One region of the Enterobacter sp. R4-368 genome, then DNA from elsewhere that is predicted to be linked to it. Evidence: predicted binding sites of a transcription regulator. Region 1 holds the regulator's gene; each other region holds the start of a gene.

Region 1 (5,742 bases):
TAACTGATTTTTTATGCATATTTCGTGATTATATTTTCATAATCAATGCAACGTAAAACTGGATGGGCAAGCCATGGCAACTCAGCAAGACGCGGTAACGCGTGCAAACTTCGATGACGTTATTCTGCCAATTTACGCACCGGCCGAGTTTATCCCGGTAAAGGGTAAAGGCAGCAGGGTGTGGGATCAGCAGGGTAAAGAGTACGTTGATTTTGCAGGTGGAATTGCGGTTACTGCGTTAGGGCACTGCCATCCGGCGCTGGTGGAGACGCTGAAAACGCAGGGCGAAACGCTGTGGCACACCAGCAATGTTTTTACCAACGAGCCTGCTCTGCGCCTGGCGCGTAAACTCATTGACGCCACGTTTGCCGAGCGTGTGGTGTTTATGAACTCCGGCACTGAAGCTAACGAAACAGCATTCAAGCTGGCGCGTTTTTATGCATCTACGCGTCACAGTCCATACAAAACAAAAATCATCGCGTTTCATAATGCCTTCCACGGCCGTTCGCTGTTTACCGTAAGCGTGGGCGGCCAGCCGAAGTATTCCGATGGTTTTGGCCCGAAACCGGCGGACATTATCCATGTGCCGTTTAACGATCTGCACGCGGTGAAAGCGGTGATGGACGATCACACCTGCGCGGTAGTGGTAGAGCCTATTCAGGGCGAGGGCGGCGTTACTGCCGCCACACCGGATTTCCTGAAAGGTTTGCGCGAGCTGTGCGATCAACACAATGCTCTGCTGGTGTTCGACGAAGTGCAGTGCGGCATGGGCCGCAGCGGAGAGTTGTTTGCTTATATGCACTACGGTGTGACGCCGGATATTCTGACCAGCGCCAAAGCGCTCGGCGGCGGTTTCCCTATCAGCGCGATGCTGACTACACATGAAATTGCCAGTGTCTTCCACGCCGGTTCACACGGCTCTACTTACGGTGGCAACCCGCTGGCCTGCGCTGTCGCCGGAACCGCATTCGACATTATCAATACGGCGGAAGTGCTCAGCGGCGTGAATGAAAAACGTCAGTTGTTCGTTAAACATCTGCAGCAAATTGGCGAGAAATTTGACCTGTTTAGCGATATTCGTGGCATGGGGCTGCTGATTGGTGCTGAGCTGAATCCGCAATATAAAGGCCGTGCGCGCGACTTTCTCTACGCCGCTGCCGATGCGGGCGTCATGGTGCTGAACGCCGGTCCGGACGTCATGCGTTTTGTGCCTTCGCTGATTATTGATGCGCAGGATATCGAAGAAGGGATGAAGCGCTTCGCGAATGCGGTGGCGAAAGTGGTCAACGGTTAAGGCGGCGGTTTAACCAAATGCCATGATGCGGGCGCTGACGCCATGCTACCGACGAAATGGTGTGCATGGTGTTCAGATGCCCGATAATCCGCTGTAAATGCTGCTCCAGCGTGCTCATTGGCCCGTGCGTTAATGCTTCCGGGGCTTCGAGAATATTCACATCGCCGGATCCTCCCGGCCCGTCATACTCCAGCCGCTGCTGGCAGCGCTGCAGGGCAATTTCGCAGGATTGCAAATAACGTTGCGCCAGCTCCGGCGTCAACATCGTATGTTCACGTGCCAGCGTCGTCATTGCATTAATATGCTCAACGATAAACTGGCTGTGCGTTACCCACAGTTTCATATCTTCCAGATAACGCGTATTGAAGCCCGGTTCCTGCATCGCCTGGTTTAGCGAGTTAAACAAAGCGTTATGCGCCTGGTTTACGCGCATGCGCTGCCAGGCAAGCGGAGTGGGCTGCGGGTTATCGCTTAAGATCAGGCGAATCGCTTCCTGATCTGTTTCCAGCGCATCGTGCGCATTCTGGCGCAGCAAGCCACTTTGCCACTGCGGCCACAGCCAGACCATGCCGCCGAAAGCGATCAGGCAACCAATCAACGTGTCGATAAGGCGGGCGACAATAAACTCCTCACCATTTAGCGTCAGCAGTTGCAAGGTGTAGACGGCGGTAATGGTAAAACCCACCATCGCCCAGCCGTAGTTTTTCCGAATAATGAGATAACTGACCAGCGTAATCATCAGCATCGCGGCCAGCGTAAAACCGAGTGGAACATGAAAGTGCAGCGTCGCCCCGGCAATCACCAGTCCCGCAATGGTGCCCGCCGCCCGGTGGACAATGCGAACGCGCGTTGCGCCATAGCCGTTTTGCGTGACAAACATCACCGTCATCATGATCCAGTAGGGTTTTGGTAAATGCAGGGCGCTGCCCATCAGGCTGGCGATACTGAGCATGACGCTGATTCGCGCGGCATTACGCAGCGCCGCAGATTTCAGTGATAAATAGCTTTTTAGCGCCGGGAAAAGGGGCAAGCGACGCTGCTTTTCCGCCATCAGATCGCGGGCATAGAGAGGGCGCTGAGTGCGCAAGACGCGCGCGATACGGCTAAAATGCCAGGCGCAGAACTGCCCGACCGGGTTATCCGGGTGCTGGCGGGCGATTTTTTCCAGCGCGCCAATCTGCTTATCCATGTTGAAGCGCGTGGGATAGCGGTGATAGAGAATGTCGTCTGCCAGCACGCGCAGGCGAGCGGCGACGGTTTGCGCGTTCCAGCGGATCACCTGTTCGGCGTGGGTTTGTTCCACCAGTTTTTGCACTTCTTCCGGCTGGTGCAAACTCACCGAAATGTGCTCTTGCAAATCAATCCCTACCTGGAAAACCCGCAGTAGCCTTTTGTAATCGTTGTGTTTATTGGCAGCCAGCATATGCAGTTGTTGATAGCACTGGCTTATCATATCCACCGCTTTTTGCTGGCGGGCGAGCAACGGCGGCAGCGCTTTTTCTGGGTCGGCGTGTTGCGTCAGCAGGCTGTATTTCGCCTCGCAGTAGTCTGCCAGTTGCCGGTAGAGCAGGCTGAGCGATTCGCGCAGCGGTTGCTCGCGCCACATCCAGAACCAGAACCAGTTGAACAATCCGTACCACAGCGTGCCCAGCGCATAGATAAGTATCGGCTCCCATACCGGCATGTTACCGGCGAGGCTGAGCGTAAAGATGGCGGCAATGAGCGAAGCCGGGAGCAGGCGACCGTGCAGTGCACTGATTTCGGCGGTTACGCCTAAAACCAGCGTCAGCCCGGTGAGGATCAGCGGCAATGGAAGATCTCTCGCCAGCAATAGCTGCACCGCCAGGCTGCTGCCTGCAAACAGCGTTCCGCCAATGATCAGGCGTTTGAAAAAACGTTTATGTGGCGTATCAAGCCCGGCAATGTTGCAGCAGGCGGGAACGAGGGAAAACAGCAGACCTTGTTGCAGATGACCAGTAACCAGACCAATGGCCACAGGTAAACATAACACCAGCGTTTGTCGCAGTGCGTAGTTGATTTCGGGGTGATAAATCAGCCTGCGCCACATGAGGGAAGAAAAACGACGCAGCGCGTAAGCTGCGCCGTTTTACAGATTAACGCGTTCCGTATACGACGATGGTTTTACCGTGGGCGGAGATCAGGTTCTGATCTTCGAGCATTTTGAGAATGCGGCCCACAGTTTCACGGGAGCAACCGACGATCTGACCAATTTCCTGGCGAGTAATTTTAATTTGCATGCCGTCCGGATGGGTCATTGCATCTGGCTGTTTCGCCAGGTTTAACAGCGTTTGCGCGATACGGCCGGTTACATCCAGGAAGGCGAGGTTACCCACTTTTTCTGAAGTGACCTGCAGGCGACGCGCCATTTGCGAGGAAAGACGCATCAGGATATCCGGGTTAACCTGGATTAACTGACGGAATTTTTTGTACGAGATTTCAGCCACTTCACAAGCAGTTTTAGCGCGTACCCATGCACTGCGCTCCTGACCCTCTTCGAACAGGCCCAGTTCACCGATAAAATCTCCCTGGTTCAGGTAGGAGAGGATCATCTCTTTACCCTCTTCGTCCTTGATCAGCACTGCCACTGAGCCTTTAACGATGTAGTACAGCGTTTCCGCTTTTTCACCCTGGTGAATCAGCGTGCTCTTCGACGGGTACTTATGAATGTGGCAATGAGACAAGAACCATTCAAGCGTCGGGTCTGTTTGTGGTTTGCCAAGCACCATGCGCGATTATCCTCTGTTATAAGCTGTCTCAGACACAGGATGAGCCCCTACGTCTGGGGTTGCAATCTAAGCTTCCCGCATCCAGGGAAGTGGACCGTCAGCGTCATCTGCGGTCTCTAAAGTATGATGTCATGCATACATGCGTAACATCCATTTATCTCTGTAGCATCCAGAGTGTTTTAGCATAGCTTTTACCGCCTGTCTCCTGGTGTCTCGCTTCAGCATGACGCAGGTCGCCTTCCGTTGCGAGTTTTGTTATGTACGCGTAATCTGTAAAGAAAATTGCCACTCCGGAGTGAAGAAAATGCAGGCACGTGTGAAATGGGTTGAAGGGTTAACGTTCATCGGTGAGTCCGCATCGGGCCACCAAATCCTGATGGACGGCAACTCCGGCGACAAAGCGCCAAGCCCGATGGAAATGGTGCTGATGGCGGCGGGCGGATGCAGCGCCATTGATGTGGTTTCTATTTTACAAAAAGGGCGTCATGACGTGACTGACTGCGAAGTGAAGCTGACCTCAGAGCGCCGTGAAGAAGCGCCGCGCCTGTTTACCCACATCAATTTGCACTTTATCGTCACCGGTAAAGATCTGAAGGATGCTGCGGTTTCCCGCGCGGTGGATTTATCCGCGGAGAAGTATTGCTCCGTGGCCTTGATGCTCGAAAAAGCGGTGAACATCACCCACTCTTACGAAGTTATCGAAGCCTGATGCGAAAAGCCCGGTAAGCAGCACATCACCGGGCTTTCTGCATTATTTGATCTTTTTACCTTCCATCAGCCGTTGTACCAGCGGCGTCATAATCAACTCCATCGCCAGCCCCATTTTTCCGCCAGGCACCACCAGCGTATCCATATGCGAGATAAACGAGCCTTGCAGCATTGCCAGCAACCACGGGTAATCAATCCCTTCCAGATTGCGGAAATGGATCACCACAAAACTCTCGTCCAGTGAGGGAATGCCTTTCGCGGCAAACGGATTGGACGTATCCACCGTTGGCACGCGCTGGAAGTTAATGTGCGTACGGGAAAACTGCGGCGTAATAAAATTGATGTAATCTTCCATCGAACGCACGACAGAATCCATTACCGCTTCCCGCGAATGCCCGCGCTCGCTGGTATCGCGGACAAGTTTTTGAATCCATTCTAGGTTGACGATCGGCACCACGCCCACCAGCAAATCCACATGACGCGCGACATCGTTTTGCGGCGTCACCACGCCGCCGTGCAGACCTTCATAAAACAGCACATCGGTCGGTTCCGGCAGCGGTTGCCACGGCGTAAACGTGCCCGGTACCTGGTTCCAGGGAACGGCTTCATCGTAGGTATGCAGGTATTTGCGCGCCTGGCCTTTGCCGGTTTGGCCATATTCGATAAACGTCTGTTCCAGCAGGCCAAAATCATTGGCTTCCGGGCCAAAATAGCTGATATGCCGCCCAAGATCGCGGGCCTTACGGATAGCCATATCCATTTCCGGGCGGGTATAGCGATGGAAGCTGTCCCCTTCCACTTCTGCCGCGTGCATATTGAGCTGGGCGAAGATCTTACGAAAGGCGAGGCTGGTGGTGGTGGTTCCCGCGCCGCTGGAGCCTGTAACGGCGATAACCGGATGTTTGGCGGACATAGCAACTCCCTGAATAAACGATTATTTCAGTATAGCCAGCCGCCATGTACCTGTTCAGTCGTGGAACTGCCCGCGCGGCA
Region 2 (5,742 bases), 810 kb from region 1:
AGGAGAAAGTATGGATATCAAAGGCCCGGCAGCGATTGATGTATTTAAACCTTATGATATTTCCCCTTACGAAGACAAAACACTCAGAGCGGTTCAGCTGGAGCCTGCCTATACGCCCGCAAAGGAGTCTTTTCAGGCGTTTCAGCAGCGGCATTATGCGTGGCGAACCGGTGACAAACAGGCCGATATTTCCCATGTCCCCAAAGATGAAGGCAAGATACCGTTGCCCACGCTGGGCGAAAGCTTGCAGGAGATGTTCCTGGGCGCGGTATTGGGCGGGCCGCTGCCGGAATTCCCGGGCGGAGTGCGAGCGCTTCCCGGTGCCGGCGCGGCGCGGCTTGCTGAACGACCTTCTGGCACTGCTAAAGGCCCGCACGGTGAAATCAACGTCGCTATTGCGGAGTCGAAAATGGCGGTGGCAAGGCCATTAAATCCAGCTACGGAAGCGAACGTTTCCGCCAGTAAGCCGTTAAGCCACGCCATACCTGACGCCTCTGGCCCGGACGTATTACATGTTTCATTACCGCAAGCGGGAGGAAAAAATTTTTCCGAGGCCATGGCGTCGTCAAAACTCAACATCAAACAATTCGCTGATATTGCTAAAGTTGGCGCGGATGTGGGTGAGAAAGAGATGGGGAGGGTGACATTATCCGGTGAAATCAATATCGTGCGTCGCGATGGCCCCTTAAATGATCCGAATATGTATATGTTTTTCACCGACAGCTACAAGGGCGAGCCGCGGCTGAATATCATTGGTCATGGCATTTTTACACCAAACGGTGACAGCACGACCGGCCTGCAGGTCGCTGGTGGTATCAAAGGGCCGTTTGATGTGGCGCTGGATACACTGGAACTGGCGGGCGATGTGAGGTTTAAAAACATCCGTTGCTTAAGTTGTCACGGGGCGGAAGGCGGCATTGATTCCTTCGCACAAAAACTGGCGAATTACACCGGCGTGCCGGTAAAAGGTTATCACGGTTCGGTCACCGTTGGCGGGCATGCGGACGGTTCAAATATGGTCGTGATAAAAAATGAGATGGACGCGCTGTTCTATTTTGGCAAGCGCGAAACGACGCATTACCAACCGCAGAAATTCCACCCGCTCTGGCGACCGTGGGAAACCCGTATTCTTGAATAAAACAATCGTTGTGCTGAAGTGAAAGCGCAGATGCCCGCGAAGTTGAGTCCTGGTGGGCATCTGTATTTTTACGTCCTGCTTCGGCGAGTGTGCATTCCCTTTTACCACCCCTGGCTGGCAATAAGACGGCTTATCCGCCCGATCCCTCTATTAAATCAAATAGATGTGTACCGATTTACGCACCGGTGAGCGATTATGCCAATGCCAGTAAAGATCGGCCGCTGGCGCAGATCCGATGTTTATATTTATGCGAAAGGGCGTCGCGTAGAAAAATGACCCCCCAGAGGAAATAAAAAAGCGCCCGCAGGCGCTTTAAGCAATCACGTTACGATCATCGGCCACTCGGGTGGCGCTTTTTGCGCGATCTCTTCCATCACGACGAGCAGGTTGTGCCAGCTCGTGGAGAGATCTATCGCCGTAATGCCCAACAAACCGGTAGCGAACCAGCATGCCGCCGCTAAGCCCATGCCGCTGCTGATCACTGCCAGGCCAATATAATCAGCACGACGGAAGCGAATGTTCAGCGTACTGGCCATAAACATCAACACTGCACTCAGTAACTGCCAGCGGAGAAGCACGACGCTGGCGGTAAAGGTAGCCATCAAACCATCCTCAGAAAGACCGAATACCGGGCGGACAAGCACGTTGCGCGAGTGGCAATGCTGAAGATCCGCGAATAACACAACGAATTGAAACGGCGTTCCCCGTTTCAGGAATGTGTGAACTATATCACATTTGTTGATTTATTCGCCAGTACAAAAAGCGTGCTTTTTGCATCGTGTTGGTTGTGTTTTATCCGAAAATATATCGCCAATGTATTTATGTGTGCACGGGAATGAATGTTTTTTTTATCTAATACATTTGAGTGATATTTAGCATCCTAATTGCCACAACGTTTACAGGTTGTGTCGCATATATTATGCTTTTGAGGATAATCTTATTAGCCTGTGAATGATGATTCAGGGTTTTGATCTTTATCGATATATTCTTTTTCATCACGTCCTGTATGCGTGAGGAAGATATTTGTGCGCGCAGTTGCGCTAACTGAATTGATGACCGCCTCTTCTTTTTTCCTGATGACATCATTTTAAGCTGGTTTCGCGTCTTATAACCTGCGAATGAAAAAATATGAAAATAGAAAATTCCGCCGTGCCGCCTGGGGACGCTGATGCGGCGTTGTCGGTTCTGGCCAGGCTGATGCCCTGGCTCACTGCGCAACGCTCAATGGAAGAGATATTACGCGCGATCAATGCAGCACTTGGATCCACGCTTGCGTGGGTGGTTATCCGGCAGGACGACGCGTGGCAGCTCGTCAGTTCAGGGTCGCCGGGCTGCACGTTGCAGGATGTACAAATCTTTCTTGAGCAGTCTCAACTGCAACGACATCAGCGCGCCTGGCGAGTCATTTGCTGGCGGCGACATGCCGGTGATTTATTATTTCCGCATCATGAAATAGCGGCCAGAAAATTACGTAGCGGTATTTTGTGTAAGTTAAATTATAAAGAGTCAGGAGTCGAAGGTTATTTCTTTTTGGCATTTTCGCAGTCCTTGCACTCTTTATCCATCGTGAAAAATGTCGTTATTGTTTTGGTCGAAAAACTAAAAAATTATCTTGCTGAAATTGTCGCCCGGGAACGCACGGCGAAAGAGATGCAGCGTATTGTGACGCAATATAAAGCGTTATTTGAACGCGCTCCGGTTTTAATGAACTCGTTTGATAAAAGCAATCGCTGCATATTATGGAATGGTGAGTGCGAACGCGTATTTGGCTGGAGCATGAATGAGCTCAATCAGCAGGCCGATCCATTAGCGTTATTTTTCCCCGATCCCGAGGTACGGCAAAAAGTTCGCGCTTCGGTTAATACATCGCCGGCCGTCGACATGCATGAATGGCACCCGGTACGACGTGATGGCCAGGTGCTGACGGTACTCTGGTCAAATATTCAACTGCCGGATCACTCTGTGCTGAGTATTGGGCTCGATATTACCGAGCGTAAAAAGGCGGAGCGGCAGCTGGAAATGAAAGCCACCATTGACGATCTGACCGGCTGTTATAATCGTTTTTCTATGTTGCGGAAGTTAAAAGAGGCGCTGGTGGCCTGTCGCCCGGACGAGCCGCGCAGCCACTTCAGCATGCTGATGCTGGATCTTGATTATTTTAAAAATATCAATGATCGCTGGGGGCATTTAACAGGCGACGCCGCACTGATTCATTTTTGCGATCAGATCCGTGAACATTGCGATCCGTCATATATTTTTGGTCGTTTAGGCGGTGAGGAATTTCTGATTTTAATGCCGCATACCCACAGTAAAATGGCGCTGCGTTTTAGCCAAAAAATCCGCGCGTCACTGGCGCGAAATCCATTGTTTAGCAATGGTGAAAAGATAGCCTTATCCTTTAGCGCTGGTTTAGTATTCGTCACCGGTGAAGAGTCCGATACTTCAGTTTTACTTACGCTTGCGGATAACGCCCTGTACGATGCGAAACGCGCAGGCCGCAGTCAAACCGTGGTGGTTGGCGCTTTTTTATAAATAAAGAAGAAATTATGAAGACTTCGCAACGACAGATGAAAAAATACGCGAATGGCGTGCCTTTTTTTTATCCTGCGGCCAGTTTAGCTTAATCAGCGATACTCTGTTGTATTAAGTTAAAACACCCCCATGCGAATGGATTAATATTTTCCTTAATATAAACATTGGGCACACTCTGAGTTTGCTTTATGGTCGCCTGTTTCGGTCATAACCAAATATTAGGTTTTTAATGAGAAAAGTCAGTTGCTAATGTCGTTTGATTCATGCAACGTAATCACCTGTTTATCAAAGCATCCTGCCAAACATTAAAAAGGCGCTTTAAATGCATGGATATAGGCGGACATGAATCATAGCGTGCGTCGCAAGATGCTCAGCGTCGTCGTGCTCATCACGGTAGTTCTTCTGCCGCTGATGTTGTCGCTATGGTTTGCGCATATTCGTGCGGTGAAAGAAACGAGTGCCCAGCTTCAATCGTTTGCCCAATTAGCGCTAAATAAAACGGAGCGCGTTATCCAACAAGTGGATACGGTTCGCAGCGCCGCGGAAAAATACCACGGACAAATTTGTGCGCCGGAACATCGCGCGGCCATGCTCAATATCGTCCGCAGCAGTATGTATGTTTCGGATTTAATTTATGCCCGTGGCGACCACTTTTTATGTTCGAGCGTAATAACGCCCACGCAATCGTATGCTATTTCACCAGCGGATTATAAACGCGCGCCCGATATCGCTATTTATTACTATCGTGATACGCCTTTTTACGCAGGCTACAAGATGGTGTACATGCAGCGCGGAAATTATGTCGCGGTGATTAATCCGCTCACTTACAGCGATGTGGCATCAGACAATCCTGATCTGGCTTACGGTATTTACGACACCGTTACGCACCAGTTTTTTTCCGTCAGCCAGAATGCCCACCTTAGTAAGTTAGCTACGCTGTTACGCACCGACGATTTAACATTCCAGCAGGATCAGCGCTTTTATACCATTGCGCGTTCGGAGAATCGTCCGATCGCGATTATTGTTTCGACATCGAGTGACCACTATTTTCAGGCGCTTTATCACCAGGCTACTTTAACACTGCCGCTGGGCGTGATTGGTAGCGTTATTCTGCTATTAATATGGTCGCGAACACGGCAGGAGTTTAACTCTCCACGCCGTATGCTCCACCGGGCGTTAACCCGACGCCAGCTTCGCCTTCATTACCAACCTATTATCGATATCAAAAATGGCACCTGCGTTGGTGCGGAAGCGTTGTTGCGCTGGCCGGGGTTTAATGGACCGGTCATGAGCCCGGCGGAGTTTATTCCGCTGGCAGAAAAAGAGGGCATGATTGAGCGTATTACCGATTATGTCGTCGACGAATTGTTCAGCGATCTGGGCGATTTTCTGGCAATGGTGCCGCAACTTTATATTTCAATTAACCTCTCCGCCTCCGATTTTCACTCCTCGCGCCTGATTTCATTGATTGCCAATAAAGCCAAGATGCATGCAGTACGCGCCGAGCAGATTAAGATTGAAGTGACCGAGCGCGGGTTTATTGATGTGCCGAAAACCACGCCGGTTATTCAGGCGTTTCGCCAGGCGGGTTACGAAGTGGCGATTGATGATTTCGGTACCGGTTATTCTAATTTGCACAACCTGTACTCGCTGAATGTCGATATCCTGAAAATCGACAAATCGTTTATTGATACGCTAACGACGAACAGCACCAGCCATTTGATTGCTGAACACATTATTGAGATGGCGCAGAGTCTGCGTCTGAAGATTATTGCGGAAGGGGTCGAGACGGCGGAGCAAGTCACGTGGTTGTTAAAACGCGGTGTGCAGTTCTGTCAGGGGTGGCACTTTGCAAAGGCGCTGCCGTCACAGGAATTTAAACGCTGGGTACAGCAGCCGCCTTCGTTAAAGTGATAACTCATCAGGCCTGGTGTCGGTAATCGCTGGGTGTGCGATCAAACTCCCGGCGAAAGACGCGGGAAAATGTTTGTTGCGAGACATATCCCAAATCCATCGCGATATCAAAAATAGGCCGCTGCGTGGTTCGCAGCGCTTCCGCTGCCAGCAGTAAA
Region 3 (5,742 bases), 1.4 Mb from region 1:
GGAAGGCGGCGAAATGGATATGGCAATAAGCGTCGCCGAGGCCGGGCCGCGCTGGCTGGAGCGCGAAGTGCTGACCACCATGCCGTTTATCACGCTCTGGCACCCGCAGCAGCTGACGTTGAGCGCACCGCTGGATATCGATACTTTTGCCGCACAGCCGCATTTAATGGTCAGCTACCGGGAAGCCACCAGCAGCCACTTCGACACGCTACTGGCCAAAACCGGCCATCAGCGCCGCATCCACTACACCACGCCGCACTTCGCCGCCCTGCCGGGATTACTGGAGACCATGCCAGCCCTGGCGACCGTACCGGCAGGCCTGGCGCAGGAGTGGCAGCGCAGACGAGGATTTGCGAGCAGCCCGCTGCCGCTCGATGTGCAGCCAATTGAGCTGGCGATGCTGTGGCATCAGCGCCACAGCAGCGATCCGGCGGTAATGTGGCTGAAAGAGTTTATTGCTAAGCGCCTTAACTGACGCGTTCTGCCCGGTTTGCGCGGGCGGAGTGCGGGTTATTTCAGGCTCTCGCCGTTACTGGCGATGACAGCGCGATACCAGCAGAAATAGTTCTTACTGCTGCATACCGGAGCCGCTGCCGTTATCTCACGTTCGACATCAATAAAACTGCAACGTCTGGCGATCTCCGCTTTGGCGGCGCTTTCCAGATCAATCGGCTTTCACCGGGTGTAACTCATCACCACTTGTGCGCGCGGCCGCCACCCGGCACCACTACAACAACGTTGTTTACTGTTTTGGCGCTATTCATTCAGACCCCGGAAACAAAAAAACCTGACCTCCGGCAGTTGCCAGATGATCAGGTTTCGCCTGCTTGCACAGTAACAACCCACACCCGCACTTCAACCCAGCTTTATTCGAGCGCATAACGAGACAGCCTGCGAAAGGTTCACCGGCGCGTGTCAGACGCCAACGCGGCTGCGCTGGCGGGCGATCGCTTGTGCGATATCGGCGGAATGTTTATAGGCGCGGATCTCGGTAAACAACTCGCTGGCCTCAGAATATTCTTTGCGTAAATAGCCGAGCCACTGTTTGATGCGCGCAACGTGATACAAACCGGTATCGCCCTGCTTTTCCAGCCGCGAATATTTCGCCAGTAGCGCTACAACCTCCGGCCACGGCATACGCGGCTCGTTGTACTTCACCACCCGGCTCAGATTCGGCACATTCAGTGCGCCACGACCAATCATCACCGCATCGCAGCCGGTGGCGGCCATACAATCCTGCGCACTTTGCCAGTCCCAGATCTCGCCATTGGCAATCACCGGAATGGTTAACCGCTTGCGGATCTCGCCGATGGCGTGCCAGTTAATGCACTCCGCTTTGTAGCCATCTTCTTTGGTGCGCCCGTGTACCACCAGTTCGCTGGCGCCGGCCTGCTGTACCGCATCGGCAATTTCAAACGCGCGTGCGGGGCTGTCCCAGCCAAGACGCACTTTTACCGTCACCGGCAGGTGCGACGGCACCGCTTCACGCATCGCTTTTGCGCCACGGTAAATAAGCTCAGGATCTTTGAGCAACGTCGCGCCACCACCGCTGCCGTTGACCAGCTTCGACGGGCAACCACAGTTGAGATCGACGCCCCAGGAGCCCAGTTCAACCGCGCGCGCCGCATTTTCCGCCAGCCACTGCGGGTATTGTCCTAAGAGTTGAATACGCACCAGCGTACCGGAAGGCGTACGGCTTTGACGATGCAGTTCCGGGCAGATTTTATAGAAGGATTTTACCGGCAGGCGTTGATCCACCACGCGCAAGAATTCGGTGATGCATAAATCATAATCGTTAACCTCGGTCAGCAGCTCGCGCACCAGCGAATCGAGCACGCCTTCCATCGGCGCCAGTAATACACGCATATCTCGCCCCATAAAAAAGAGGCGCCATAGTAGCGTCTCTGTTCAGGCGTGGAAAGTGCCTTTCTTCACTACACTTTTGGCTATATCGCGCGGTAAATCTTGTGGGAATGCATAACGTTCCTGAATGGAATGTTTGGTATGCTCACAATTCATGATGTGATCAGTAGCACGTTTTTCGCTTTAATTGTATGATGAATGCGTTTCGACAAGGGCTTTCACCATGAGTAACTCACTGAATATTTTCTGGCAGTACCTTCGTGCGTTTGTGCTTATTTACGCTTGTCTCTACGCAGGCATTTTTGTTTCATCGCTGCTGCCTATTGCTATTCCGGGCAGCATTATCGGCATGCTGATTATGTTCGTGCTGCTGGCGCTGCAAATTCTGCCCGCCAAATGGGTAAATCCCGGCTGCTTTATTTTGATCCGTTACATGGCGCTGCTGTTCGTGCCCATCGGTGTTGGCGTAATGCAATATTACGACCTGTTGCGCGCGCAGTTCGGCCCGATTGTTGTTTCCTGTGCGGTGAGCACAATTATCGTCTTTTTGGTGGTGAGCTGGAGCACCCATCTGGTGCACGGCGAGCGTAAGGTGGCAGGACAAAAAGGGCAGAAAGAATGATGGCGTATATCTGGTGGTCGTTACCGCTGACACTGGCGGTGTTTTTCGCCGCGCGTAAACTCGCCACGCGTTTCAAGCTACCGCTGCTCAACCCGCTGCTGGTGGCGATGGTGGTGATTATCCCGATCCTGCTGGTAACGGGCATTCCGTATGACCACTACTTCCAGGGCAGTAAAATTCTTAACGATCTGCTGCAACCCGCTGTTGTTGCGCTGGCGTTTCCGCTCTATGAGCAGTTACATCAGATTCGCGCCCGCTGGAAATCGATCATTACTATCTGCTTTATCGGCAGCATGGTGGCGATGTTTTCCGGTACCGCTGTGGCGCTGCTGATGGGCGCGACACCAGAAATTGCGGCGTCGATATTACCCAAATCCGTCACCACACCGATCGCGATGGCGGTTGGCGGCAGCATTGGCGGTATCCCGGCAATCAGTGCGGTCTGCGTGATCTTTGTTGGCGTATTGGGCGCGGTGTTCGGCCATACCTTGCTGAACCTGATGCGTATCACCACGAAATCGGCACGCGGGCTGGCAATGGGCACCGCCTCGCATGCGCTGGGCACCGCGCGCTGCGCCGAGCTGGATTATCAGGAAGGGGCTTTCAGTTCGCTGGCGCTGGTGATTTGCGGGATTATCACTTCGCTGGTCGCCCCGTTTCTGTTCCCGGTTATCCTCGCGCTGCTGGGCTAAAATTTGCGATACGTCGCGCATTTTTCGTTTGAGTTTCATAAGTTGCACATACAGTGTGAAGTGAATCACACATAGAGGCCAGGCAGCCCCGTAAACTACGATTCCAATACACTGCTATGAGGCACCGCTATGCATTCACGTTTTCACACTGCTTTTTCCGGGCTTGCGGAGAATTTACAGACCGCACTGGCTCCTCTGCTGGCGGATGAGCACTTCCCCGCCATGCTGAGCGCAGAGCAGGTGGCAACATTGCAAAGCGCGACGGGGCTGGACGAGGACGCGCTGGCGTTTGCGTTGCTGCCGCTCGCCGCCGCCTGCGCCCGCACCGACCTTTCCCACTTTAACGTGGGCGCGATTGCGCGTGGCGTCAGCGGAACATGGTACTTCGGTGCCAATATGGAGTTTTCTGGCGCGACAATGCAGCAAACCGTGCATGCCGAGCAGAGCGCTATCAGCCACGCCTGGCTGCGCGGTGAAAAAGCGCTCTCTTCCATCACCGTCAACTACACGCCGTGCGGCCACTGCCGCCAGTTTATGAATGAACTGAACAGCGGTCTGAATCTGCGCATTAACCTGCCGGGTCGCGCGCCGCATACGCTGGGCGATTACCTGCCGGACGCGTTTGGTCCAAAAGATCTCGACATCAAAACGTTGTTAATGGATCAACAGGATCACGGTTTTTCACTGCGCGGAGATGACGTCGCGCAGGCAGCTATTCACGCGGCCAATAAAAGCCACTCGCCCTACACGACTTCGCCGTCAGGCGTGGCAATTCTTTGTCGCGACGGGCGCATCTTCAGCGGTAGCTACGCGGAAAACGCCGCCTTCAACCCAACGCTGCCGCCATTGCAGGGTGCGCTGAATCTGCTTAGCCTCAGCGGTTTTGATTACGCGGATATTCAACGCGCCGTACTGGCGGAACGCGCCGATGCACCGCTCACCCAATGGGATGCCACCGCCGCCACGTTGCGCGCGCTGGGATGTGAGAAGGTCGAACGCGTTTTGCTGAGTAAATGATCCTCGCTGCGGGTTCGTGCCCGCAGTGATGAAAAACCCCGCAATTGAACTACCGTTTCTTGCGCTTGCCGTACGGGTAAAGTAGCCTGAGGGACATTCTAATCCTGTTCGAGTCTGCTGCATGTTAAAGCGTTTTACTTACAGCCTGTTAGTCCTTATCGGCTTACTGCTGTTAACTGCGCTTGGCTTAGACCGCTGGATGAGCTGGAAAACCGCCCCCTATATATACGACGACCTGCAGGATCTCCCCTGGCGCCAGGTCGGCGTTGTCCTCGGCACCGCGAAGTACTACCGCACTGGCGTTATCAATCAATATTACCGCTACCGGATTCAGGGCGCGCTTAATGCATATAACAGCGGCAAGGTTAACTACCTGTTGCTGAGCGGCGATAACGCGCTGCAAAGCTACAACGAACCGATGACCATGCGTAAGGATTTGATTGCCGCCGGTGTCGATCCTGCCGACATCGTGCTCGATTACGCCGGTTTCCGCACGCTGGATTCGATTGTGCGCACCCGCAAAGTCTTCGACACGAACGATTTCATCATCATTACCCAGCGTTTCCACTGCGAACGCGCGTTATTTATCGCCCGGCATATGGGCATCCAGGCGCAGTGTTACGCCGTGCCGTCGCCGAAAGATATGTGGAGCGTACGCGTACGCGAGTTTGGTGCGCGGTTGGGCACAATTGCCGATCTTTACATGTTCAAGCGAGAGCCGCGCTTCCTCGGCCCGCTGGTGCCGATTCCGTCAATGCAGGAAGTGCCGGACGATGCGCAAGGCTACCCGGCCGTCACCGCCGAGCAGCTTATCGATATGCAAAAGAAAGGAAAAAACTGAAGCATCAGTTAATGGATGCGTTGCGGCTGTTGGTTTTTACTGGACGGACAAGCGTAAAACCACGCTCAACAAAATGGCGATGATCGATAACCGCACGGCTGGTTTTATCGAGCGTCCAGTGGCCATTTAACGCGTTGAAGGACAAGGCTTTCTCCCCATCCGGCGTATTAACCAGGTATTCCCCGCTTTTTAAGTACCCTGCGCTACACACGATGCGCGCGGGCGGGCTGTTCTTCATTCTGAACTCGATTTTGCGAAAGCCGGTCGGTACCGGGCAAAAGTAAAAAAACGGCAATGCAGTGATTTTGATATCGCCAAGTGAGGCAATCACGTCGCCATCGCGCAACAGTTCGACATTTTTCAAAGAGAAGTTAACGGGTGAGTTTTTTTCATGCGGTAAATTATCAACAGTAAAATAAACAAAATTCATAAGCGCCCCTGAGCTGCGGATACAACACCATTCACAGATTCATTCTTTCAAGCGTAAGTAGCTATGGGCATACAGGCATTCAGAATTGACTTAAATATCGGGCACATGGGATGTACCCGACGTGCAAGCGAAGCGTCAGGCCACTTTGCTCTCATGCTGTTGCAGGCTACGCTGAAGGTCGTAGATCAGGCTTCTCACCATATCAGGCGTTAAATTAAAAAAGGGCGAATCAAACGTCGTTGCTCCCGCGCCGCAAGGCCCTGTGCTGCAACCAAAC

What was found. The regulator CRP, encoded in region 1, controls carbon source genes, mostly activating them, when cyclic AMP is high. The targets are predictions, from matches to a motif close to ATGTGANNNNNNTCACAT.
Region 2: the regulator CRP is predicted to act here: its motif matches at 1,856-1,873, upstream of H650_RS15950 (YjcB family protein).
Region 3: the regulator CRP is predicted to act here: its motif matches at 3,231-3,248, upstream of cdd (cytidine deaminase).

Annotation. Positions count from the first base shown of each region.
Region 1 is NC_021500.1:2,593,149-2,598,890, reverse strand. Features, by position in the region: gene argD (bifunctional acetylornithine/succinyldiaminopimelate transaminase) at 74-1,294, shown strand; gene H650_RS12305 (YccS/YhfK family putative transporter) at 1,284-3,362, opposite strand; gene crp (cAMP-activated global transcriptional regulator CRP) at 3,409-4,041, opposite strand; gene H650_RS12295 (OsmC family protein) at 4,346-4,750, shown strand; gene H650_RS12290 (phosphoribulokinase) at 4,793-5,662, opposite strand; gene H650_RS12285 (YheU family protein) at 5,717-5,742, opposite strand, start outside.
Region 2 is NC_021500.1:3,404,207-3,409,948, forward strand. Features, by position in the region: gene H650_RS15945 (hypothetical protein) at 11-1,138, shown strand; gene H650_RS15950 (YjcB family protein) at 1,459-1,740, opposite strand; gene H650_RS15955 (GGDEF domain-containing protein) at 2,267-3,670, shown strand; gene pdeC (cyclic di-3',5'-guanosine monophosphate phosphodiesterase PdeC) at 4,013-5,584, shown strand; gene soxS (superoxide response transcriptional regulator SoxS) at 5,592-5,742, opposite strand, start outside.
Region 3 is NC_021500.1:1,222,535-1,228,276, forward strand. Features, by position in the region: gene H650_RS05680 (LysR family transcriptional regulator) at 1-475, shown strand, start outside; gene dusC (tRNA dihydrouridine(16) synthase DusC) at 916-1,866, opposite strand; gene H650_RS05690 (CidA/LrgA family protein) at 2,087-2,485, shown strand; gene H650_RS05695 (CidB/LrgB family autolysis modulator) at 2,482-3,177, shown strand; gene cdd (cytidine deaminase) at 3,307-4,194, shown strand; gene sanA (outer membrane permeability protein SanA) at 4,316-5,035, shown strand; gene H650_RS05710 (hypothetical protein) at 5,040-5,465, opposite strand; gene H650_RS05715 (hypothetical protein) at 5,601-5,742, opposite strand, start outside.